Regions from separate parts of the Bradyrhizobium sp. 33ap4 genome, predicted to be linked through region 3. Evidence: predicted binding sites of a transcription regulator. Region 3 holds the regulator's gene; each other region holds the start of a gene.
What was found. Region 3 encodes PhoB, which activates phosphate uptake and scavenging genes when phosphate is short. Its sites were predicted from a motif close to TGTCATNNANCTGTCAT; they were not measured.
Positions count from the first base shown of each region.

Region 1: the regulator PhoB is predicted to act here: its motif matches at 2,478-2,494, upstream of ppk2 (polyphosphate kinase 2).
Region 2: the regulator PhoB is predicted to act here: its motif matches at 1,955-1,971, upstream of Q2M23_RS21825 (acetoacetate decarboxylase).
Region 4: the regulator PhoB is predicted to act here: its motif matches at 2,618-2,634, upstream of Q2M23_RS17020 (DUF47 domain-containing protein).

Region 1 is NZ_JAUMTJ010000040.1:57,573-62,786, forward strand. Features, by position in the region: gene Q2M23_RS27995 (transporter substrate-binding domain-containing protein) at 1-554, opposite strand, end outside; gene Q2M23_RS28000 (DUF6294 family protein) at 728-1,150, opposite strand; gene ppk2 (polyphosphate kinase 2) at 1,490-2,422, opposite strand; gene Q2M23_RS28010 (fumarylacetoacetate hydrolase family protein) at 2,571-3,743, shown strand; gene Q2M23_RS28015 (Lrp/AsnC family transcriptional regulator) at 4,486-4,947, opposite strand; gene Q2M23_RS28020 (transketolase) at 5,079-5,214, shown strand, end outside.
Region 2 is NZ_JAUMTJ010000027.1:101,845-107,058, forward strand. Features, by position in the region: gene Q2M23_RS21820 (transporter) at 1-864, opposite strand, end outside; gene Q2M23_RS21825 (acetoacetate decarboxylase) at 1,007-1,792, opposite strand; partial or broken gene Q2M23_RS21830 (patatin-like phospholipase family protein) at 2,014-3,176, shown strand; gene Q2M23_RS21835 (acyl-CoA carboxylase subunit beta) at 3,286-4,845, opposite strand; gene Q2M23_RS21840 (IclR family transcriptional regulator) at 4,775-5,214, opposite strand, start outside.
Region 3 is NZ_JAUMTJ010000023.1:98,948-104,161, forward strand. Features, by position in the region: gene phoU (phosphate signaling complex protein PhoU) at 84-800, shown strand; gene phoB (phosphate regulon transcriptional regulator PhoB) at 946-1,656, shown strand; gene Q2M23_RS19450 (GcrA family cell cycle regulator) at 1,952-2,464, opposite strand; gene Q2M23_RS19455 (aspartate aminotransferase family protein) at 2,952-4,160, shown strand; gene argF (ornithine carbamoyltransferase) at 4,160-5,086, shown strand.
Region 4 is NZ_JAUMTJ010000020.1:17,780-22,993, forward strand. Features, by position in the region: gene Q2M23_RS17005 (peptide chain release factor 3) at 1-299, opposite strand, end outside; gene sugE (quaternary ammonium compound efflux SMR transporter SugE) at 453-767, shown strand; gene Q2M23_RS17015 (inorganic phosphate transporter) at 829-1,833, opposite strand; gene Q2M23_RS17020 (DUF47 domain-containing protein) at 1,934-2,578, opposite strand; gene Q2M23_RS17025 (branched-chain amino acid ABC transporter permease) at 2,724-3,692, opposite strand; gene Q2M23_RS17030 (branched-chain amino acid ABC transporter permease) at 3,694-4,557, opposite strand; gene Q2M23_RS17035 (ABC transporter substrate-binding protein) at 4,622-5,214, opposite strand, start outside.

The sequences.
Region 1 (5,214 bases), on a different contig from region 3:
GTGGCGTTCGGCGCAAAGCGGCGCGCCACCGCCTCGTTGGCCGAGCCGACGTCGACCGCGATCTTGACCTCGGGCTTGTTGATGTCGGCCCAGGTCTTGGCTTCCAGCCCCTTCCTCAGCATCGCGCCGAACGGATGCGGGAACACCAGATTGGTGAAATCGACCACCAGCGCGCGCTGCGGCGTCGGGTTGAGCGCGAAGCCGAGGTCGATCTTGTTGGCCTGCAGATCAAGGATTGAATTGCCGTAGGTCGACTCGACATATTCCAGCTTGACGTCGAGCAGTTTGGCCAGGTCGTTGGCCATCTCGATCGAGAAGCCGGACCAGGTGCCCGAGGCGAGGTCCTTGTTGAAATAGGGCAGCTCGCCCGGCAGCACCGCGATCCGCAGCACCTTGTTGGCCCGGATGCGATCCAGCGTGTTGTCGGCTGGCGTCTGCGCCGAGGCCGGCGTTGCCATCGCGGCCGCGAGCGCCGCGCCGCTGCCGATCCCGAGCGCATAGCGCAGCGCGTCGCGGCGATCTTCGGAGATTTTGATGTCGTCGGATTGAGTCAAGCGGGCCTCCCTGCACCAGATCGGGGGAAGCCTAGCGTCGGTATCCGGTGCCAGCAAGTGCGCGCGCCTGCACCATTGGTAGGCAAGGCGAGGGCGCGGTCGCCTACGTGCCGGACTTCACCTCTCCCGCTTGTGGGGGAGGTCGAATAAGCCGCGAACCGCGCCCTTAGGGGTTAGCAACGATAGGTCATGTTCGCCCCTGTGACCGAAGAAAAGAAAACGGCGGGGAAGCTCAGTTCGGCTACCCAATCGAGCACTTGGTTGTCTGTCTGGGTTTCTGGACTTGAAAGGTGTGGAAATTGAAAAAGCACCGTCCCGTGAATGTCCAAAAGAACGAGACGATCGATAACCCAAACATCACCGTCGTCGGTCGAGAAAAATTTTGCCAGCAATTCTGCTGTTCCGTCAGAACGAAGCCTGAGAGTGGGGCCGTTGTTCAGGGTGCCGTTCAAGAAGCCGGACAGCTTGCAATCGCCGTAACGAATAGGCGCGCTCCAACTGAGGTCAAGGGTTTGGATAGCATGTGTCGCAACACCCTTATAGCTTTCTGGCTGGTCGGTCGCCGAGCTTTTGCTTTCAAGATGTTCTTTCAACATAGCGTACGCCTCCTTCTAGCCCGCGAATTGCGAGCAACCTCTGGTTTAAAGGGAGGGCGCAAAAGGACCAGTGAGCTGCCTCACAATCTACAATCGCGATTTAGTGATCCTCCCCGTAAGCGTAGGGCAATCGCATATGGCCGTTTGAGGCGATCGGAGTTCCCACAAACTCGTCATGCCCGGGCTTGTCCCGGGCATCCACGTCTTCGTTTCCACGCGAAGAAAAGACGTGGATGGCCGGGACAAGCCCGGCCATGACGGCGCGGAAGAATCCGTTCATTCCATATGCGATTGCCCTGCCCGTAAGCGGGGGAGGACAGAGCGTGCTCGTGCCCAGAATCAATATCGTCCCGGCACGTACATCTCCTGCGGGATCGGGCCGCGGTGATAGTCCGGGTTGCGCACCCGCGGCGGCAGCACCACCGGCTGGTGGGTGACCGCCTGATAGGGGATCAGGCTCAAGAGATGCGAGATGCAGTTGAGCCGGGCGCGCTTCTTGTCGACTGCATCGACGATCCACCACGGCGAGTCCTGCAGGTGCGTGCGTTCCAGCATCGTTTCCTTCGCCTTGGTGTAGAGCTCCCAGCGGGTCCGCGCCTCGACGTCCATCGGGCTCAGCTTCCACTGCTTCAGCGGATCCTGGATCCGCATCGAGAAGCGGAACGCCTGTTCCTCGTCGGTGATCGAGAACCAGTATTTCAGGAGGACGGTGCCGGAGCGGCTCAGCATGCGCTCGAATTCCGGCACCGAGTTGAAGAATTCCTCATACTGCTCGTCGCTGCAGAACCCCATCACCTTCTCGACGCCGGCGCGGTTGTACCAGCTGCGGTCGAACAGCACGATCTCGCCGCCGGCCGGCAGATGCGAGACATAGCGCTGGAAGTACCATTGCGTGCGCTCGCGCTCGTTCGGCGCCGGCAGCGCCGCGATCCGGCAGACCCGCGGGTTGAGCCGCTGGGTGATGCGCTTGATCACGCCGCCCTTGCCGGCGGAATCGCGGCCCTCGAACAGCACGACGACCTTCTTCTTCTCGTGCTGCACCCAGTCCTGCAGCTTGACCAGCTCGCCCTGCAGCCGCAGCAATTCGCGGAAATAGAACTTGCGGTCGATCGACGGCCTGCCGGCGGCGCCGTCATGGTCGAGCTCGTCGAGCCTCATGTCGTCGAGCTCGAGCTCGAGTTCCTCGTCGAGGCTGTCGGCCATCTCCTGATGGATGCGGGCGCGCAAGGCTTCATCCCGGGAGGCTTCGTCGGTGAGGGCGGAGGTCGTCATGAAGGTCCGTCTTTCAGTGTGTTAGATGGATCGGACGGCAGCATTGACGGGCGATGTTACCCCTCTATGACAATGCCGTGACCGCTGTTTCACGCCGCCGGGCGGACTGTGCTAACAAGCCGACAAAACCAAAAAGGGAGATGTGCCGATGATTTCGCTCACCTCAAAAGACGTCCTGCCGGAGGACGGCACCGCCGGCACGCTGGTCGGGCGGGTCTGGTTGCCGCAGGCCGGCGGGCCGGCCGTCGTCGCGGTGCGGGCAGACGGTGTGTTCGATGTCACGGCGCGGTTCCCGACGGTGAGCGCGCTCTGCGAGGAAAGCGATCCCGCGGCCGCGCTGCGCGCCACGGGCGGCGAGCGGATCGGCGATTTCGAGGCGATCCTCGCCAACACCCCGCCCGACAGCCGCGACAAGGCCAGGCCGCACCTGCTGGCGCCGGTCGATCTCCAGGTGCTGAAGGCCGCCGGCGTCACCTTCGCGATCTCGATGCTGGAGCGCGTGATCGAGGAGCGGGCGCGCGGCAATCCGTCCTCGGCGGCCGCGATCCGCAAGGAGGTGGTGCGCCTGGTCGGCGACGATCTCTCCAAGCTGAAGCCCGGCTCCGAGCAGGCGATGAAACTGAAGCAGGTGCTGATCGATCAGAATGCCTGGAGCCAGTATCTCGAGGTCGGCATCGGTCCCGACGCTGAAGTGTTCACCAAGGCGCCGACGCTGTCCTCGGTCGGATCAGGCATGGATGCCGGGCTGCATCCGAAGTCGACCTGGAATAATCCGGAGCCGGAGGTCGTGCTTGTTGTCTCCGCCGCCGGCAAGATCGTCGGCGCCGCGCTGGGCAACGACGTCAATCTGCGCGACTTCGAGGGGCGCTCGGCGCTGTTGCTGTCGAAGGCCAAGGACAACAACGCGTCCTGCGCGATCGGCCCGCTGCTCCGGCTATTCGACCAGACATTCTCGCTCGACGATGTCAGGAAGATGGATGTCGGCCTGACCGTGACTGGCGCAGACGGCTTCGTGCTCGAGGGCCATTCCTCGATCAGCAAGATCAGCCGCGACCCGACCGATCTGGTCGCCCAGACCATCGGCCCCGTGCATCAATATCCTGATGGATTTGCGCTGTTCCTCGGCACGATGTTCGCGCCGGTCAAGGATCGCGATGCCAAGGGTGAGGGTTTTACCCACAAGCGCGACGACATCGTGACCATCGCCGCACCACAGCTCGGCAAGCTGGTCAACCGGATGCGCAATAGCGACGAATGCGAGCCCTGGACCTTCGGCGTCGGTGCGCTGATGAAGAACCTCGCACAGCGCAAGGTGCTGTGAGGATCAGGACGGGGCGGCGAGTCCACTACCTCGGCCACTTCGTCGGCCGTGTGCGGCCTGTCGCGTGGCGGCAGGTCGGCGCCGGGTTGCGCCGACAATCCGGTGACGTTCAGCCGCCTCTCGCAGCGCGTTGAACGACGACGATGGTGACTGTGCCGAAGCGGCGGCGTTGTCGAACATGTTCAGAAACCTGCGCGGCAGATCGACCGTGTGGCGCAACTTGAGCGCGCTAAAACACGCGGAATTTGCCGCTTTTTCCTAGCTTTATGTGAACCAGTTCATCCTCGTTCGCGCCGGTCCGCTCCAGCATATCGGCTCGACGCGAACAGAAGGAATCGCGGACATGAGCGAGCAGCCATCAAACGGAATGCCCGATTGGCTCACCACCGATATGCTGGTCATTGCCGTATCACTGGCCATCATCGTGATTGGGATATGGATCGCGCCGTAGCCTGGTTGTCGCGGCGAGGCCGTCCAGCCGGGCAGGGCGCCAGCGCCAATCACTGAGTTGCCCGACGGCGCAAGCCTCTTTTGCAAAACGGAACGAGATGCAAAGCTCGGACGATTCACACACTCAGTGCCGTCCCTGCGAAAGCAGGGAACCCATAACCCCAAATGCAAATTGTTAAGCGATGCTGCAACGACGAGTCCCTCTCACAACAACTGCTGCGGCGTATGGGTCCCGGCCTTCGCCGGGACGACACTGTGGGGTTGGCGTCATTCGAGTGACCAACCAACGCCCTCACACCGGCAACGCCGTCGAATACTTCACCTGGCTCAGCGCAAAGCTCGACTCGATCGAGGCGATGCCGTCGAGCCGGGTCAGCTTGTTCTTCAGGAATGCCTCATAGGAGGAAAGGTCGGCGGCGACGACGCGCAGCAGATAGTCGCGGTTGCCGGTCATCAGATAGCATTCGAGCACCTCGTCCCATTTCGAGATCGCGCGCGCGAAGCGGTTGAGGTCTTCCTCCTTCTGCCGCGCCAGCTTGATCGAGATGAAGACGGAGACGTGCAGCCCGATCGACTTCTGGTCGACGGTTGCGATGTAGCGAGAGATCACGCCGCGCTCCTCGAGCAGCTTGACCCTGCGGTGGCAAGGCGACACCGACAGCCCGACCTTGTCGGCGAGTTCCTGCATGGTCATGCGGCTGTCGGTCTGGAGCAGACTCAGGATCTTGCGGTCGATGGCATCGAGGGCAGGCATTGGGATGAACTCGTCAGTTGAAGTCGGATCGTGGGAATTTATCCCAATTTTTCCTGTGCTGTCGCGTGGAATTGAGATTTTCGCCGCCGCCTGCGGCAGTAACATTCCGGCATATCGCCCGGAGCATTGCCATGGGAATCGCGCCTGAACGCCTCGACATGCTGTCCGCCCTGGCCCGCAAGGTGCTGTGGCTGTCGTCGTGGACCATCCATCACGCCAACCATGTGCGGCCCTCTACCGACGGGTTGAAGGTCGGCGGCCACCAGG
Region 2 (5,214 bases), on a different contig from region 3:
CAGCATCATGGTGACGACGGACAAGGCATGGAGGTGCTTGTTGCTCTCCTCCTCGAGCTTGAAGCGCAGCTCCTCCTCGAGCAGGCGGCTGCGCTCGTGCAGTTCGACGATGTCGTGGTCGAGACCGTCGAGCCGCTGCGCGAGCTTGCCGGCCTGCAGCCGCAGCGCCGGGCTGAGATTGTCGGTGTTCTTCTGCTCGAGCCGGTGAAACAGCACGCGCAGGCCGGCGAGCTGGCGATGCAGTCGCACACAGGTGCGGCGCATCCGGCTCAGATTCTTGCGCAGCTCCGATCCGGTATCCTCGGCGAGCACCCGCTCCTCGATCGCATCGATATCGGTGCCGATCTTGTCCGCCATGCGGTCCAGGGTATCGGCGATCTCGTCGACGATCTTCTCCAGCAGCGCCGCGACGCTGCCGACGCGATGGCCACCCTCGAGCACGCGGCGCGTCGCATCGGCGGAGCACAGCGCCTGATGGCGGCCGCTGACCAGGAGGCGTTCGGTCATCGCAAAGCGGAGAAAGCCGGTCTCCCGGGTCGCGGCGTCGATATCCCGCACCAGATCGGAAAACACGCCGTAGACGCAATTGTCGGCGACGTGGATCTGCTGGAAATTGTCATTCGACAGGAAGAGGTCCCGCGCGAGCTGCGGGATGTGCATGTTGGCGAGCCATGCCCGGGTGCGGACGTCGGTCAGGTTGAAGTGCAGCCACAGCCTTCCGTCATGGCTCGGCTCGATCGGCGCATCGATCGGAAGCGCCTCGGCACGGCCGTCGTGATGCAGGCGGAACGCCCAGACCAGACCGGGGACCGCCTCGCGGGTCAGCAGCGACCCGACCGGAGCGGGAGGTGGATCAGCCAGCATGGCCGCCCTCCAAGGCAATCGACAACGCAACCGCGCGAAATGACATGTTCAAAGCCTCGGCCACGCGCAACGCTGAGCAAGCGCGTCCCCTCGACGCAACATAGGAGGACGCGCCTGTTACAGTTTTATGTCAGCGACCGCCCTACTCCGCCGCAAGACCGGTCGGCGCCGCCGCCTCCGCGGCCTCCTTGTTGTAGTCGTGCACGACGCGGCCGAACGGCAGCGTCAGATCGGCGAGGAAGTGATGCGCGCCGACGACACGCTTGACCGGGAAATCGGCGACCGGTGCATTGACATGCGGCACCAAATGCAGCCGGCCGGGTCCGATCCAGGAGCCCTTGACGACGATGTCGGTCAGGTTGATCGCGACCAGCTGGCAGACCTCGAGATGCCCGTCGACGCCGGGGATCATCTTCAGATTAACTTGCGTCTTCGACAGCGTGGCGCAGGTGACGTCGCCATTGCCCGCCATGCTCTCGTGCTTGTAGCCCATCGTGCCCATCGCAACGAGCTGGCCGGCATATTCCAGCGTGCCGGTCAGCGTGTCCTTGACGATCTCGAGCTTGGGATGAGCGTACTTCTTTGGAAAGCCCCAGATCTCGCGGCCGGCCGCGATTGGCGGATCATCGTCGAGGTACATCTGGCAGACGAAGTTGACCTCTTCGCCATGCAGGCGCGCGGGGATCACGAGGCCGGACTCGGTGTAGCTGCCGAAGCCGGAGCTGTCGGGCATCTTGATCCATTCGTAATGCACGAACGCCTGCTCGATCGGCTCCAGCGGCTCGGGCAGGCCGGCGCGGATCAACTCCGGATCGGTCTCATAGGTGATGACGAGGAATTCGCGATCGATGAAGCGATACGGACCGGCGGGATAGCTCGGGCCGGCGGCCGGCATCGACGGAAGCTTGAGCAGATCTTCCCTGCGCATCGCAATACCCCCCTGTTTGAAAAGTTTGCCCGAAAGCTAGCGGCCGAGATTGACAGCGATGCGAGGAATTTCCGTCAGGCGCATGACCTGCGTTTCGTGGTGGAGCCCAATGCTAACCATGCAGGCGGGCATGCCGGATGCGCCGTGCGCGGGCGCCGCAATTGTCATCACGGCGTCATCGGCGCGCTGAATTCTCGCCGCGAATTTTTGGAGTGTCTGATATGGACGCGCGAACCCCGCATTTCGACGATATCGATCACGCGACGCCGGGCTGGCGTCCGGAAGGCTGCGATCGCGTGGCCCTGGTCCTGCAGGGCGGCGGCGCACTCGGCGCCTATCAGGCTGGCGTCTATCAGGCGCTGCATGAATCCAACATCGAGCCCGACTGGGTCTGCGGCGTCTCGATCGGCGCGATCAACTCCGCGATCATCGCCGGCAATCCGCCCGAAAAGCGGCTGGAACGGCTGCACACGTTCTGGGATCGCATCACCAGCCGCAAGATCTGGCACTACACCCCGGACGGCGACATCTTCCGCAAGGCGCGCAATTTCACCAGCTCATGGCTGACGACGACGCTCGGACAACCCGGCTTCTTCACCCCGCACCAGGCCAATCCGTGGTTCAGCCCGGCCGGCGCGCGCACCGCCACCAGCTACTACGACACCACGCCGCTGCGCGAGTCCTTGCTCGAGCTGGTCGATTTCGACCGCATCAATTCCAAGAAGATGCGCTTCGCGGTCGGCGCAGTGAACGTGCTCTCGGGCAACTTCATCCATTTCGACAATGCCCATGACGAGATCATCCCCGAGCACATCATGGCGAGCGGCGCGCTGCCGCCGGCGCTGCCGATGGTGAAGGTCGGCACCGATCATTTCTGGGACGGCGGCATCGTGTCCAACACGCCGCTGCAGCATCTGCTCGACCAGGAAGACAACATGAATTCGCTGGTGTTCCAGGTCGACCTGTTCTCGGCGCGCGGCGCGCTGCCGCGGGACATCCAGGACGTGATGGCCCGGCACAAGGACATCATGTATTCGTCGCGTACCCGCTACAACACCGACGTCTATCGCAAGACCTACAATCTGCGCACCGCCCTGCACAATGCGCTGGGAAAAATCCCGGCGATCAGCTCTCGGACGAGGAGCGCCAGCTCAAGAAGGCAAACGCCCGGCTGCCGGGCATCACGCTATTGCAGCTGATCTATCAGCAGAAGGCCTATGAGGGCGACGCCAAGGATCACGAATTTTCCGGCACCTCGATGCGCGAGCACTGGGTGAGCGGGCACGAGGACACCAAGCGCTCGCTGAAGCGGCGCGAATGGATCAAGATGCCCGAGAACGGCATGGGCATCGTGATCCACGACGTGCATCGGGAGGCGGAGTAAATAAGGCCGTCATTGCCGGGCTTGACCCGGCAATCCATCCCGCTTCGGATGACTCATTCGATGGATGCGCGGGTCAAGCCCGCGCATGACGGGTTGAGTCTGAGGGCCCTTACGGCCGCGTCGACATGTTGCTCGGCGGACCAGCCTTGCGGATCGGTTCGGCGAGGCGCGCGAACTCGCAGAGCAGCGAGCGCGTCTTGCGCGGATCGATCACCTCCTCGACCCAGAACTTCTCGGCCGAGCGGAACGGCGAGCGCAGCTTGTTGAGGCGATCCTCGATCTCGCGCAGCTTAGCGGCGGGATCGGCGGCCGCATCGATCTCGGCGCGATAGGCCGCCTCGATACCGCCTTCCAGCGGCAGCGAGCCCCAATAGGCCGACGGCCACGCATAGCGCATCGAGAAGCGGTTGGCCGGCTGATGCACCACGCCGGCGACGCCGAAGGCGTTGCGGATGATGATGGTGCACCAGGGCACCGTGCTCTGGTTGACCGCCGCCATCGCCCGCACGCCGTGGCGGATGGTCGCCGTCTTCTCCGCCTCGAGCCCGATCATGAAGCCCGGGCAATCCATGAGATAGACCACCGGCAGATGGAAGGTCTCGGCGAAGTCGACCCAGCGCACCACCTTCTGGCAGGCGTCCGCGGTCCACGAGCCGCCATAGTGGAACGGATCGCTGGCGAGCAGCAGCACCGCCCTGCCCTCGATCCGTGCCAATCCGGTGATGATCGGGCGGCCGAAATTGGTGCCGACCTCGAAGAACGAGCCCTTGTCGACGACGGCATCGATGATCGGCCGCATCTTGTAGACCTGCCGGCGGTTGCGCGGCACGGCGGTGAGCAGCGATTCCTCTGCACGTTCCGGATCGTCGGTGCAGGGAATGGTCGGCGGCAGGTCGTAGACCGACGACGGCAGATAGGACAGGAAACGCCGCGCGTAGTCGAACGCCTCCTCTTCGGTCTCGACGGCCTGATCGATCGCGCCGGCGCGGGTCTGGATGTCGGCGCCGCCGAGCTCCTGCTTGGTCAGATCCTGACCCAGGCGCTTCACCACCGGCGGGCCGGCGACGAACATCGCGGAGCTCTTGGTCATGACCGAGTAGTGCGTGGCGGCAAGCCGTGCGGCACCGAGGCCCGCGACCGAGCCGAGCCCGAGACCGACCACCGGCACGCGGGCCAAATTGGCGGTCGTGTACCAGTACCAGCGCGTACCGCCGACGCCGCCGGGCAGATTGGCGGCGCCCCTGGTCTCGATCGTCTTCACCGAGCCGCCGCCGCCGGAGCCCTCGATCACGCGAACGATCGGCAGGCGAAAGTCGTGCGCCATCTCCTCCGCCATCAACGGCTTGGCGGAAATCGATGCATCCGCCGAGCCGCCGCGCACGGTGAAGTCGTCGCCGACCACGACGACGGTGCGGCCGTCGACCCTGGCGCGGCCGAACACGCAGTTCGCCGGCGTCAGGTGCTTGAGCTCGTTGCTCTCGTCATATTCGGCGATGCCGGAGATGGCACCGACCTCGTGAAAGCTGCTCTGGTCGACGAGCTTGTCGATGCGCTCACGAACCGTGAGCCGGCCCTGGTCGCGTTGCCGCTTGACCTTGTCAACGCCTCCCATCTCCCGCGCGAACGCTTCGCGGCGGGCGAGGTCGTCGAGTTCCGGCTTCCAGTTCATTCACTGCTCCCGTCTTGATGATTTTGTTGTTGTTATGGGCGGTCACCGGAAGCGTCTTGCGCTCGATCCGATTGCTGAAGATGTCGCCGTCGGCGCCTTCGAGCAGGCTGCCGAGCGCGGCGGCGAGCTCGACCATTTGCGGCGCGACCTCGCGATGCAGCCGCGCCTCGTCATACATCGCCGAGAGCAGGCCGATCGTGGTGACCACATAGGTCTGATACTGCGGCGACCACAGCGGCACCGCGACGCCGTTGATATGCGGGCTCCACAGGCCGCAGGCGACGACGTAGCCGTGCTCCTGCAAATGCCGGCGGTTGGCCTCGATGCGCGGCGTCAGCATCTTGGCGCTGTCGGGCAGCTCGCCCTCCA
Region 3 (5,214 bases):
GAAACCGGTTTTCCGATCAGGTCATGCTAAAATTCAGGACACGAAGCCATGATCCCCGGGATCATGGTTGAGGGAGACAAGCGATGGCTTCTGAACATACCGCCAAGGCATTCGACAGCGACCTGCAGGAGTTGACCCGCCTGGTCGCCGAGATGGGCGGCCTGGTCGAACGAATGATCACCGAGTCGGTCGACGCGCTGATCCGTCGCGACGTCGCGCTCGGCAAGCGCGTGGTCGCCGCCGACATCGAGATCGACAATCTGCAGCGCAACATCGAAGAGCGCGCGGTGCTGACGATCGCGCGCCGCCAGCCGATGGCGATCGACCTGCGTGAGATCGTCAGCGCGATGCGCGTCGCCACTGATCTCGAGCGGATCGGCGACCTCGCCAAGAACATGGGCAAGCGCGTCGCGGCGCTGGAGAGCGATTTCCAGCCGCTGAAGTTGATCCGCGGCCTCGAGCACATGACCGACCTCGTGCTGTCGCAGGTCAAGTCGGTGCTCGACGCCTATGCCGCGCACGACCTGCCGGCGGCGATGAACGTCTGGAAGGGCGACGAGGAGGTCGATGCGATCTGCACCTCGCTGTTCCGCGAACTGCTCACCTACATGATGGAAGATCCGCGCAACATCTCGTTCTGCATCCATCTGATGTTCTGCGCCAAGAACATCGAGCGGATCGGCGATCACGCCACCAATATCGCCGAGACCGTGTTCTACATGATCGAGGGCCAGCAGATCACCGACAAGCGCCCGAAGGGCGACATGACCACTTTTGCCACCACGGTGCCGGGCAACTGAGGCATGATCGGCAAGCACGGAACCGGCAAGAGCGAAACTGGACGATCCTCGCGACAAATCGTTTCCGCGGGGACTATGCTCAAGGAAGTAAGCGTTTCGGTTTGCGTCTGGGCAACGGATCACCACAGAGAAAGAACTTAAACCGATGAGCGCACGCATTCTGGTAGTCGAAGACGAGGAAGCGCTGACGACGCTGTTGCGCTACAATCTCGATGCGGAAGGCTACGATGTCGAGACGGTGGGGCGCGGCGACGATGCGGATACAAGGCTGAAGGAGCGCGTCCCCGACCTCGTGGTGCTGGACTGGATGCTGCCGGGCCTGTCCGGCATCGAACTGTGCCGCCGCCTGCGGGCGCGGCCCGAGACCAAGCAGCTTCCGATCATCATGCTGACCGCGCGCGGCGAGGAAAGCGAGCGCGTGCGCGGGCTTGCCACCGGCGCGGACGATTACATCGTCAAGCCGTTCTCGGTGCCGGAGCTGCTGGCGCGGGTGAAGGGCCTGTTGCGCCGCGCCAGCCCGGAGCGGCTTGCGACCGTGCTGACCTACGGCGACATCGAGCTCGACCGCGAGAAGCGCCGCGTGGCGCGCTCGGGCCGTCCGATCGATCTCGGGCCGACCGAGTATCGCCTGCTCGAATTCTTCCTCGAGCATCCCGGCCGCGTGTTCAGCCGCGAGCAATTGCTCGACAGCGTCTGGGGCCGCGACATCTACATCGATGAGCGCACCGTCGACGTGCATATCGGCCGCCTGCGCAAGCTGCTCAATCCGGGCCGCGAGCAGGATCCGATCCGCACTGTGCGCGGCGCCGGCTACGCGCTCGACGACCGCTTTGCCAAGGCCGAGCCGCAGCCGTAACGGCCATGCGGCATTCATAAACCGCAACACGGCGTCGTCCCGGCGAAAGCCGGGACCCATACGCCGCGGCCAGCGCAATCGGCACGCGGCCAGACGGCTTTCTAACAACACCCATTCGTGGTTATGGGTCCCGGCCTGCGCCGGGACGAGGCCGGTGACGTAGCGGTAGCCCGGATGGAGCCGACGGGTCGCGCGAACGAGCGCCCCGTTGGCTCCATCCGGGCTGCGTCACACAAAAAAATCCCCGCTTTCGCGGGGATTTGTCTTTGAGGTCTTCCGTCGTTTTCCCGAGTGCTCACTTGATCTGCGGTTTCGCCGACGGCCGGCGGCGATCGGCGGCGGGCTGGTAGGCGACGCGCGAGTGATGCGCGCAATAGGGCAGGCCGCCGAGCGCTTTGCCGCCGCAGAAGAAGAATTCCGGGCTCGAGGGATCGCCGACCGGCCAGTGACAGGTGGCCTCGTTGAGCTCGAGCAGCGACAGCCGCTGGCTCATCGGCACCACATTGTCGTAGGAGATCGGATCGGGCTCCATCTCGGCCTCGAAGGCGTGCGCCAGCGCGGTGTTGCCGCGCGAGACCGGGCGCGCCACCCGCATCATGTGCTGGGCGGGGCGGGCCTTGCGCTGCCGCGGCGCGGCCGTGGAGGGTGCCTTGGCGCGGCCGGAGAGGCCGAGCCGATGCACTTTGCCGATCACGGCGTTTCGCGTCACATTGCCAAGTTCCGCCGCGATCTGGCTGGCCGACAGGCCGGACTCCCAGAGCTTCTTCAGCTGCTCGACGCGATCGTCGGACCAGGTCAATACAGTCATCGCATTCTTCCCTTCGCGTAGCGCCGGCCAATCATTGGAGCGGCGCTGCGAGCCAATCTGGACAAAAATCCCTGCGGCCAGAATCCCTTAGCCCTCGCCGGGCACGGTGTTGCGCCCGAACGTTTACGCGAGACACAAAGGTTACTTAGAGGGTCCAGTACCGCCGCACGAGATGTCGTACCCGACAGGCCAAACGCTACAATATGGCGTGACTCTGGCGCAAGAGTCCGCGGTCGTGCGTCCACATGTTCCCACACAGTTAAGCATCGCGATGAGGCTTTTCCACCGCACCGGAATGCTCCGGATTGCGCTCGTTTCGCATTGCAGGAAGGCCACTTCGTGGCGATTGACACTTACCGACCGCAGCATAGAATGCCCGCCACGTGCCGCCCGCAAAGGCGGCCGTTTTGTTTTCCGAAGCTGGCCGTTGCTGCGCTGGCGTCAAGGCGCGCGGCAATTGTCGGCTTAAAAACCGTCAGTGATCGTCATGACCAACGCTGCCACGTCGCATCTGCTCCCCGTCTTCGCCAGGGTCGATCTCGGTTTCGAGCGCGGTGAGGGCGCCTGGCTGATCGCAACCAACGGCGACCGCTATCTCGATTTCACCTCGGGCGTCGCGGTCAACGCGCTCGGGCACGCGCATCCGCATCTCGTCAAGGCGCTGCAGGAACAGGCGACCAAGCTCTGGCACATGTCGAACCTGTTCAAGAGCCCGGACGGCGAGGTGCTTGCCGCGCGGCTGTGCGAGCAGAGCTTTGCCGACTTCGTGTTCTTCTGCAATTCCGGCGCGGAAGCGATGGAGGGCGTGATCAAGCTGGTCCGCCACTATCACTTCTCCAAGGGCCATGGCGAGCGCTACCGCATCATCACCTTCGAGGGCGCCTTCCACGGCCGCACGCTGGGCACGCTGGCGGCGACCGGCTCGGCGAAATATCTCGAGGGCTTCGGCCCGCCGATGGACGGCTTCGACCAGGTGCCGCATGGCGACATCGACGCGGTGAAGAAGGCGATCGGTCCGCACACCGCCGGCATCCTGATCGAGCCGGTGCAGGGCGAGGGCGGCGTGCGCTCGGCGCCGCAGGCGTTCTTCAAGGCACTGCGCGCGCTGTGCGACGAGCACGGCCTGCTGCTCGCCTTCGACGAGGTGCAGACCGGCATGGGCCGAACCGGCGAGCTGTTCGCCTACAAGCGCACCGGCGTCACGCCGGACGTGATGTCGCTGGCCAAGGCGCTCGGGGGCGGTTTCCCGATCGGCGCGGTGCTGGCGACCGCGCAGGCCGCGGCCGGCATGGCGCCCGGCTCGCACGGCTCGACCTTCGGCGGCAATCCGCTCGCGGTCGCCGCCGCCAATGCCGTGCTCGACGTCATGCTGAAACCCGGCTTCTTCGAGCATGTGCAGAAGATGTCGCTGCTGCTCAAGCAGAAGCTCGCCTCCGTCGTCGACCGCTATCCCGGCGTGCTGTCGGAGGTACGCGGCGAGGGGCTGTTGATCGGCGTCAAGGCCGTGGTGCCGTCGGGCGACCTGATCGCAGCGCTGCGTAGCGAGAAGCTGCTCACCGTCGGCGCAGGCGACAATGTGGTGCGGTTCCTGGCGCCGCTGATCGTGACCGAGTCCGAGATCGACCAGTCGATCACCGCGCTCGAGCGCGCCTGCGCGACATTGTCGGTGGCGCAGCCGAAGAAGGCGGCTGGATAATGAGCAAGCCGGTCCGTCACTTCCTCGATATCAACGAGCTGCCGCTCGGCGAGCTGCGCAACATGCTGTCCGCCGGAGCCGCCATGAAGGCGAAGCTGAAGGCGCATGAGAAGGGCAGGAAGCCGCTCGAAGGCAAGACGCTGGCGATGATCTTCGAGCGCCCGTCGACCCGCACAAGGGTGTCGTTCGACGTGGGCATGCGCCAGCTCGGCGGTGAATCCATCATGCTGACCGGCGCCGAGATGCAGCTCGGCCGCGGCGAGACCATCGCCGACACCGCGCGCGTGCTGTCGCGCTATGTCGATGCGATCATGATCCGCATCCTCAACCATGACGCGCTGCTCGAGCTCGCGGCTCACGCCACCGTTCCCGTCATCAACGGCCTGACCCGGCGTTCGCATCCCTGCCAGGTGATGGCCGACCTCATGACCTATGAGGAAAACCGCGGCTCGATCGAGGGCAAGACCGTGGCCTGGACCGGCGACGACAACAACGTGCTGGCCTCCTGGGCGCATGCCGCCGAGCGGTTCAAGTTCCAGCTCAATGTCGCGACCCCGCCGGAGCTGTCGCCGAAGAAGCCGATGCGCGACTGGATCAAGGCGACCGGCGCGCCGATCATGCTCGGCACCGATCCGGAAGCCGCCGTGCGCGGCGCCGACTGCGTCGTCACCGACACCTGGGTGTCGATGGGCGACAAGGAGGGCGAGCACCGCCACAACGTGCTGCGGCCCTATCAGGTCAATGCCAAGCTGATGTCGCTCGCCAAGCCGGACGCACTGTTCATGCACTGCCTGCCCGCGCATCGCGGCGAGGAGGTCACCGACGAGGTGATCGACGGGCCGCAATCCGTGGTGTTCGACGAGGCGGAAAACCGCCTGCATGCGCAGAAGGGCATTCTGGCCTGGTGTTTCGACGCGGTCGCGTAGTCGGAGATCAGAAGCGTTGTCGTCCCGGGCAAGCGAAGCGCGACCCCGGACCCATAACCATCGCTGTCAATTGTTGCGAAGGCTGGGGCACCAGCTTGATGCAAGCAACTCACATCGGTGGTTATGGG
Region 4 (5,214 bases), on a different contig from region 3:
GGCGTGTCCAAGAGGTTGAACACGAGGTCGTTGAACTCGAAGGTCATCACCGAGGTGACGACCGAGATGCCACGCTCGCGCTCGATCTTCATCCAGTCCGAGCGCGTGTTGCGCCGCTCGCCCTTGGCCTTGACCTGGCCCGCGAGATTGATGGCGCCGCCGAACAGCAGCAGCTTTTCCGTCAGCGTGGTCTTGCCGGCGTCCGGGTGCGAGATGATCGCAAAGGTGCGCCGTCGCGCCACTTCCTCTGAAAGCGGCGAGCGGGACGGCGATTCGGCTGAAACTGAAATGTCGGACATGGCGGGGCATTTGGCAGGGAAAACGGGCGCAATCAAGGGCGTTTTGTCGCAATGCGGAACGCCCGCACCATCCCCATATGGGCACCGGAAGGACGACCTTCTCCTCACCATACCATTCGCGGGGACGACCCTGCCTTATCTGGAGGGTTCGTGATGGCTTGGACCATTCTGTTCACCGCTGGCCTGCTCGAGATCGGCTGGGCGATCGGGCTGAAATATACCGAAGGTTTCTCGCGGCTGGTGCCGTCGGTGCTGACGCTGGCGGCGATGGCCGGCAGCGTGATCCTGCTCGGCCTCGCGCTGAAGACGCTGCCGATTGGAACCGCCTATGCGGTCTGGACCGGGATCGGCGCGGTCGGCACCGCGGCGCTCGGCATCATCCTGCTAGGCGAACCCGCGACCGCGATGCGGCTTGCCAGCATCGGACTGATCGTTGCCGGCATCGTCGGGCTGAAGCTGGTCGGCTGATTACTCCTTTTTGGGACGCGTTTTTCTTAACGCGAACCGGCTTCCACTTCGCTCGAAAACGCTACTTCAGAATCTGCACCGCCCAATAGCTCGCGGCTGCGACCGCGGCCGACGCCGGGATCGTGATCACCCAGGCGTAGACGATCGAGCTCGCAACATTCCAGCGCACGGCGGAAAGCCGCCGTGCGGCGCCGACGCCGACGATGGCGCCCGTGATGGTGTGCGTGGTCGATACGGGAACCCCGAGATAGGTCGCCATGAACAGCGTCACGGCGCCGCCGGTTTCGGCGCAGAAACCCTGCATCGGCGTCAGCTTGGTGATCCGCAGCCCCATGGTGCGGACGATCCGCCAGCCGCCCATCAGGGTACCCAGCGCCATCGCGCCCTGGCAGGCCAGCACCACCCAGAACGGAATTTCGAAGGTGTCGCCGAGATGGCCCTGCGAATAGAGCAGCACGGCGATGATGCCCATGGTCTTTTGCGCGTCGTTGCCGCCATGGCCGAGCGAATAGAGCGACGCCGAGGCGAATTGCAGGATGCGGAATGCGCGATCGACCGCGAACGGCGTCGAGCGCACCGAGAGCCAGGACACGATCGCGACCAGCACCAGCGCCAGCAGGAAGCCGACCAGCGGCGACAGCACGATCGCGAGCAAGGTCTTGGAGAGCCCGCTCCACACCGCCGCCGAAATCCCCGCCTTCGCCATGCCGGCGCCGACCAGGCCGCCGATCAGCGCGTGCGAGCTCGACGACGGAATGCCCAGCGCCCAGGTGATCACGTTCCAGACGATCGCGCCGACCAATGCTGCGAAGATCACGGTCGCATCCACCACCGACGGCTCGATGATCCCGGTGCCGATCGTGTTGGCAACGTGCAGGCCGAACACCAGGAACGCGACGAAGTTGAAGAACGCCGCCCAGACCACCGCATATTGCGGCCGCAGCACGCGGGTCGAGACGATGGTCGCGATCGAGTTCGCGGCATCGTGCAGGCCGTTCAGGAAGTCGAACAGCAGCGCGACCGCGATCAGGATGGTCAGAATCGGAAGACCCAGCGTGGCGTCCACGTGATGGCCCTGCCCTATTGTGCTTTGTTGAGCATGATCGCCGCGCAAACGCTTCGCGTTTGTCGCAGGGAAAACCGCATCACACTTTTCCGGATCATGCTCAGACTTGCTCGATCACGATCGAGTTGATCTCGTTCGCCACGTCGTCGAAACGGTCGGCCACTTTCTCGAGATGGTCGTAGATCTCCGCGCCGACGATGTAGTCCATCGTGTTGGCGTCGCGGTGCTTCAGGAACAGCTCCTTGAGCCCGATATCCTGGAGATCGTCGACCCGGCCCTCGAGCTTGGTCAGTTCCTCGGTGATCTGGGTCAGCATCGAGACGTTGTGGCCGATCGACTGCAACAGGGGCAGCGCGCGGCCGACCAGATTGGCGCATTCGACGATCAGGCCGCCCATCTCGCGCATCGGCGGCTCGAACTCGCGCACCTCGAACAGCATGACCGCCTTTGCGGTCGCCTGCATCTGGTCGACCGCGTCGTCCATCGAGGTGATCAGGTTCTTGATATCGCCACGATCGAACGGGGTGATGAAGGTGCGGCGAACCGCGGTCAGGACCTCGCGGGTGACGCTATCGGCGTCGTTCTCGAACTGATTGACGCGCTGGCAAAAGACCGGAGTCTCCTCCCCGCCCTTCAGCATGTCCTGCAACGCCAATGCGCATTGCACGGAGGTCCGGGCGTGTCGGGCGAACAGGTCGAAAAACCGCTCTTCCTTGGGCAGGAAGGCGCGAAACCAGCGCAGCATGTCTCAGTTCCATCATTCCGGGACAGCCCTTTTAGCGACTGTCACAGAACTGTCATAGAGCATCTGGCGGGGAAAGCATCGGGGTCGACCGCCCGAGCGGGCGGTCGTCCACCGCTATGTCGGCCGAAAGTCGCCGGGACCTGCCCTACAGCGACCGCCGCAACAAATGGGCCAGCTCACCGACCAGGCCACGCCGGAACAGCAGCACGCAGGCCACGAAGATCACGCCCTGGATCACCGTCACCCACTGGCCGAAACCGGCGAGATATTGCTGCATGGCGATGATCACGAAGGCGCCGACCACCGGGCCGAAGATGGTGCCGAGACCGCCGACCAGCGTCATGAGCACGATTTCACCGGACATCGACCAGTGCACGTCGGTGAGCGAGGCATTCTGCGCCACGAACACCTTCAGCGAGCCGGCAAAGCCCGCCAGCGTGCCCGACAGGATGAAGGCGAGCAGCTTGTACTGGTCGGTCTTGTAGCCAAGCGAAATCGCCCGCGGCTCGTTTTCGCGGATCGACTTCAGCACCTCGCCGAACGGCGAGTTGATGGTGCGGTAGATCAGCAGGAACCCGGCGAGGAAGCCGACCAGCACGACATAGTAAAGCACCAGCGGCTTCGAGAGATCGAAGATGCCGAGCAGGTGGCCTTGCGGAATGCCCTGGATGCCGTCTTCACCATGGGTGAACGGCGCCTGCAAATAGAGGAAGTAAAGCAGCTGCGACAGCGCCAGCGTGATCATCGAGAAATAGATGCCCTGCCGCTTGATCGAGATGTAGCCGGTGACCAGGCCGAGCAAGGCCGCGGCCGCGGTGCCGACCAGGATGCCGAGCTCCGGCGTCAGCCCCCACACCTTCAGCGCGTGGGCCGAGACGTAGCCGGCGGTGCCGAGGAACATCGCGTGGCCGAACGACAGCAGGCCGCCATAGCCGATCAGGAGGTTGAAGGCGCAGGCGAGCAGCGCGAAGCACAGCGCCTGCATGACGAAGAACGGATAGATCCCCGTCCACGGCACGATCGCCAGCAGCAGCGCCATCGCGGCGAATACGATCATCTCGTCGCGCATCGCGCGCGGCGTGATCGGAAGTGTATCGTCGGTCAATGCTGACATATCAAGCCGCCCGTCCCGTCAGTCCCGTTGGCTTCACCAGCAACACCACCACCATCAGGACAAACACCACGGTGTTGGAGGCCTCGGGATAAAAATACTTGGTCAGTCCCTCGATCACGCCTAGCGCGAAGCCGGTGATGATCGAGCCCATGATCGAGCCCATGCCGCCGATCACGACCACCGCGAACACCACAATGATGAGATCGGCGCCCATCAGCGGACGGACCTGGTTGATCGGCGCCGACAGCACGCCGGCAAGCGCGGCAAGACCGACGCCGAGCCCGTAGGTCAGCGTGATCATGCGCGGCACGTTGATGCCGAACGCGCGCACCAGCGTCGGGTTCTCGGTCGCGGCGCGCAGGTAGGCGCCGAGCTGCGTCTTCTCGATCAGGAACCAGGTCGCAAGGCACACCACGAGCGAGAAGATGACGACCCAGCCACGATAGATCGGCAGGAACATGAAGCCGAGATTGACGCCGCCCTTGAGCTGATCGGGGATCGAGTAAGGCAGGCCCGAGGAGCCGAAATAGTTCTGGAACACGCCCTGCACGATCAGCGCGATGCCGAAGGTCAGCAGCAATCCGTAGAGATGATCGAGGCCGGTCAGCCATTGCAGCATGGTCCGCTCGAGGATCATGCCGAAGATGCCGACCACGACGGGTGCGATGATCAGCGCCCACCAGTAATTGATGCCGCCCAGGTTGAGCAGGAAATACGCCACGAAGGCGCCCATCATGTAGAGCGCGCCATGCGCGAAATTGATGATGTTGAGCATGCCGAAGATGACGGCGAGCCCCAGACTGAGCAGCGCGTAGAACGAGCCGTTGATCAGTCCCACCAGAAGCTGTGCGTAGAGAGCCTGCATCGAATGAGCTTTCGCTAGATAGATGAAGCCCGCCGGCCACGCGCATGGCCGGCGGGCATGATCGTCACTTCTTCAGAAGCGCGCAGGCGCTCTTGTCGAGCGGCGTGAAGGCCTGGTTGCCCGGCACGGTGCCGACCAGCTTGTAGAAGTCCCACGGTCCCTTGGACTCCGAAGGCTTCTTCACTTCGAACAGGTAGGCGTCGTGGGTGACGCGGCCGTTGGGCTCGACCTCGCCCTTGCCGAACAGCGGATCGTCGGTCGGGATCGTCTTCATCTTCGCGACCACCTTGGCGCCGTCATGCGGATTGCCGCCGAGCGCTTCCAGCGCCTTGAAGTAATGCATGAGGCCCGCATAGACGCCGGCCTGCACCATGGTCGGCGGCGCGCTGTTCTTCATCCGCTCCGAGAAGCGCTTGGAGAAGGCGCGGGTCTTGTCGTTGAGGTCCCAGTAGAACGTCTCGGTGAAGTTGAGGCCCTGCGCAGTCTCGAGCCCGATCGCCTTGACGTCGGTGAGGAACAGCAGCAGCGCCGCGAGCTTCTGGCCGCCCTTGACGATGCCGAACTCGGCCGCCTGCTTGATCGAGTTGGTGGTGTCGCCGCCGGCATTGGCGAGGCCGATGATCTTGGCCTTGGAAGCCTGCGCCTGCAGCAGGAAGG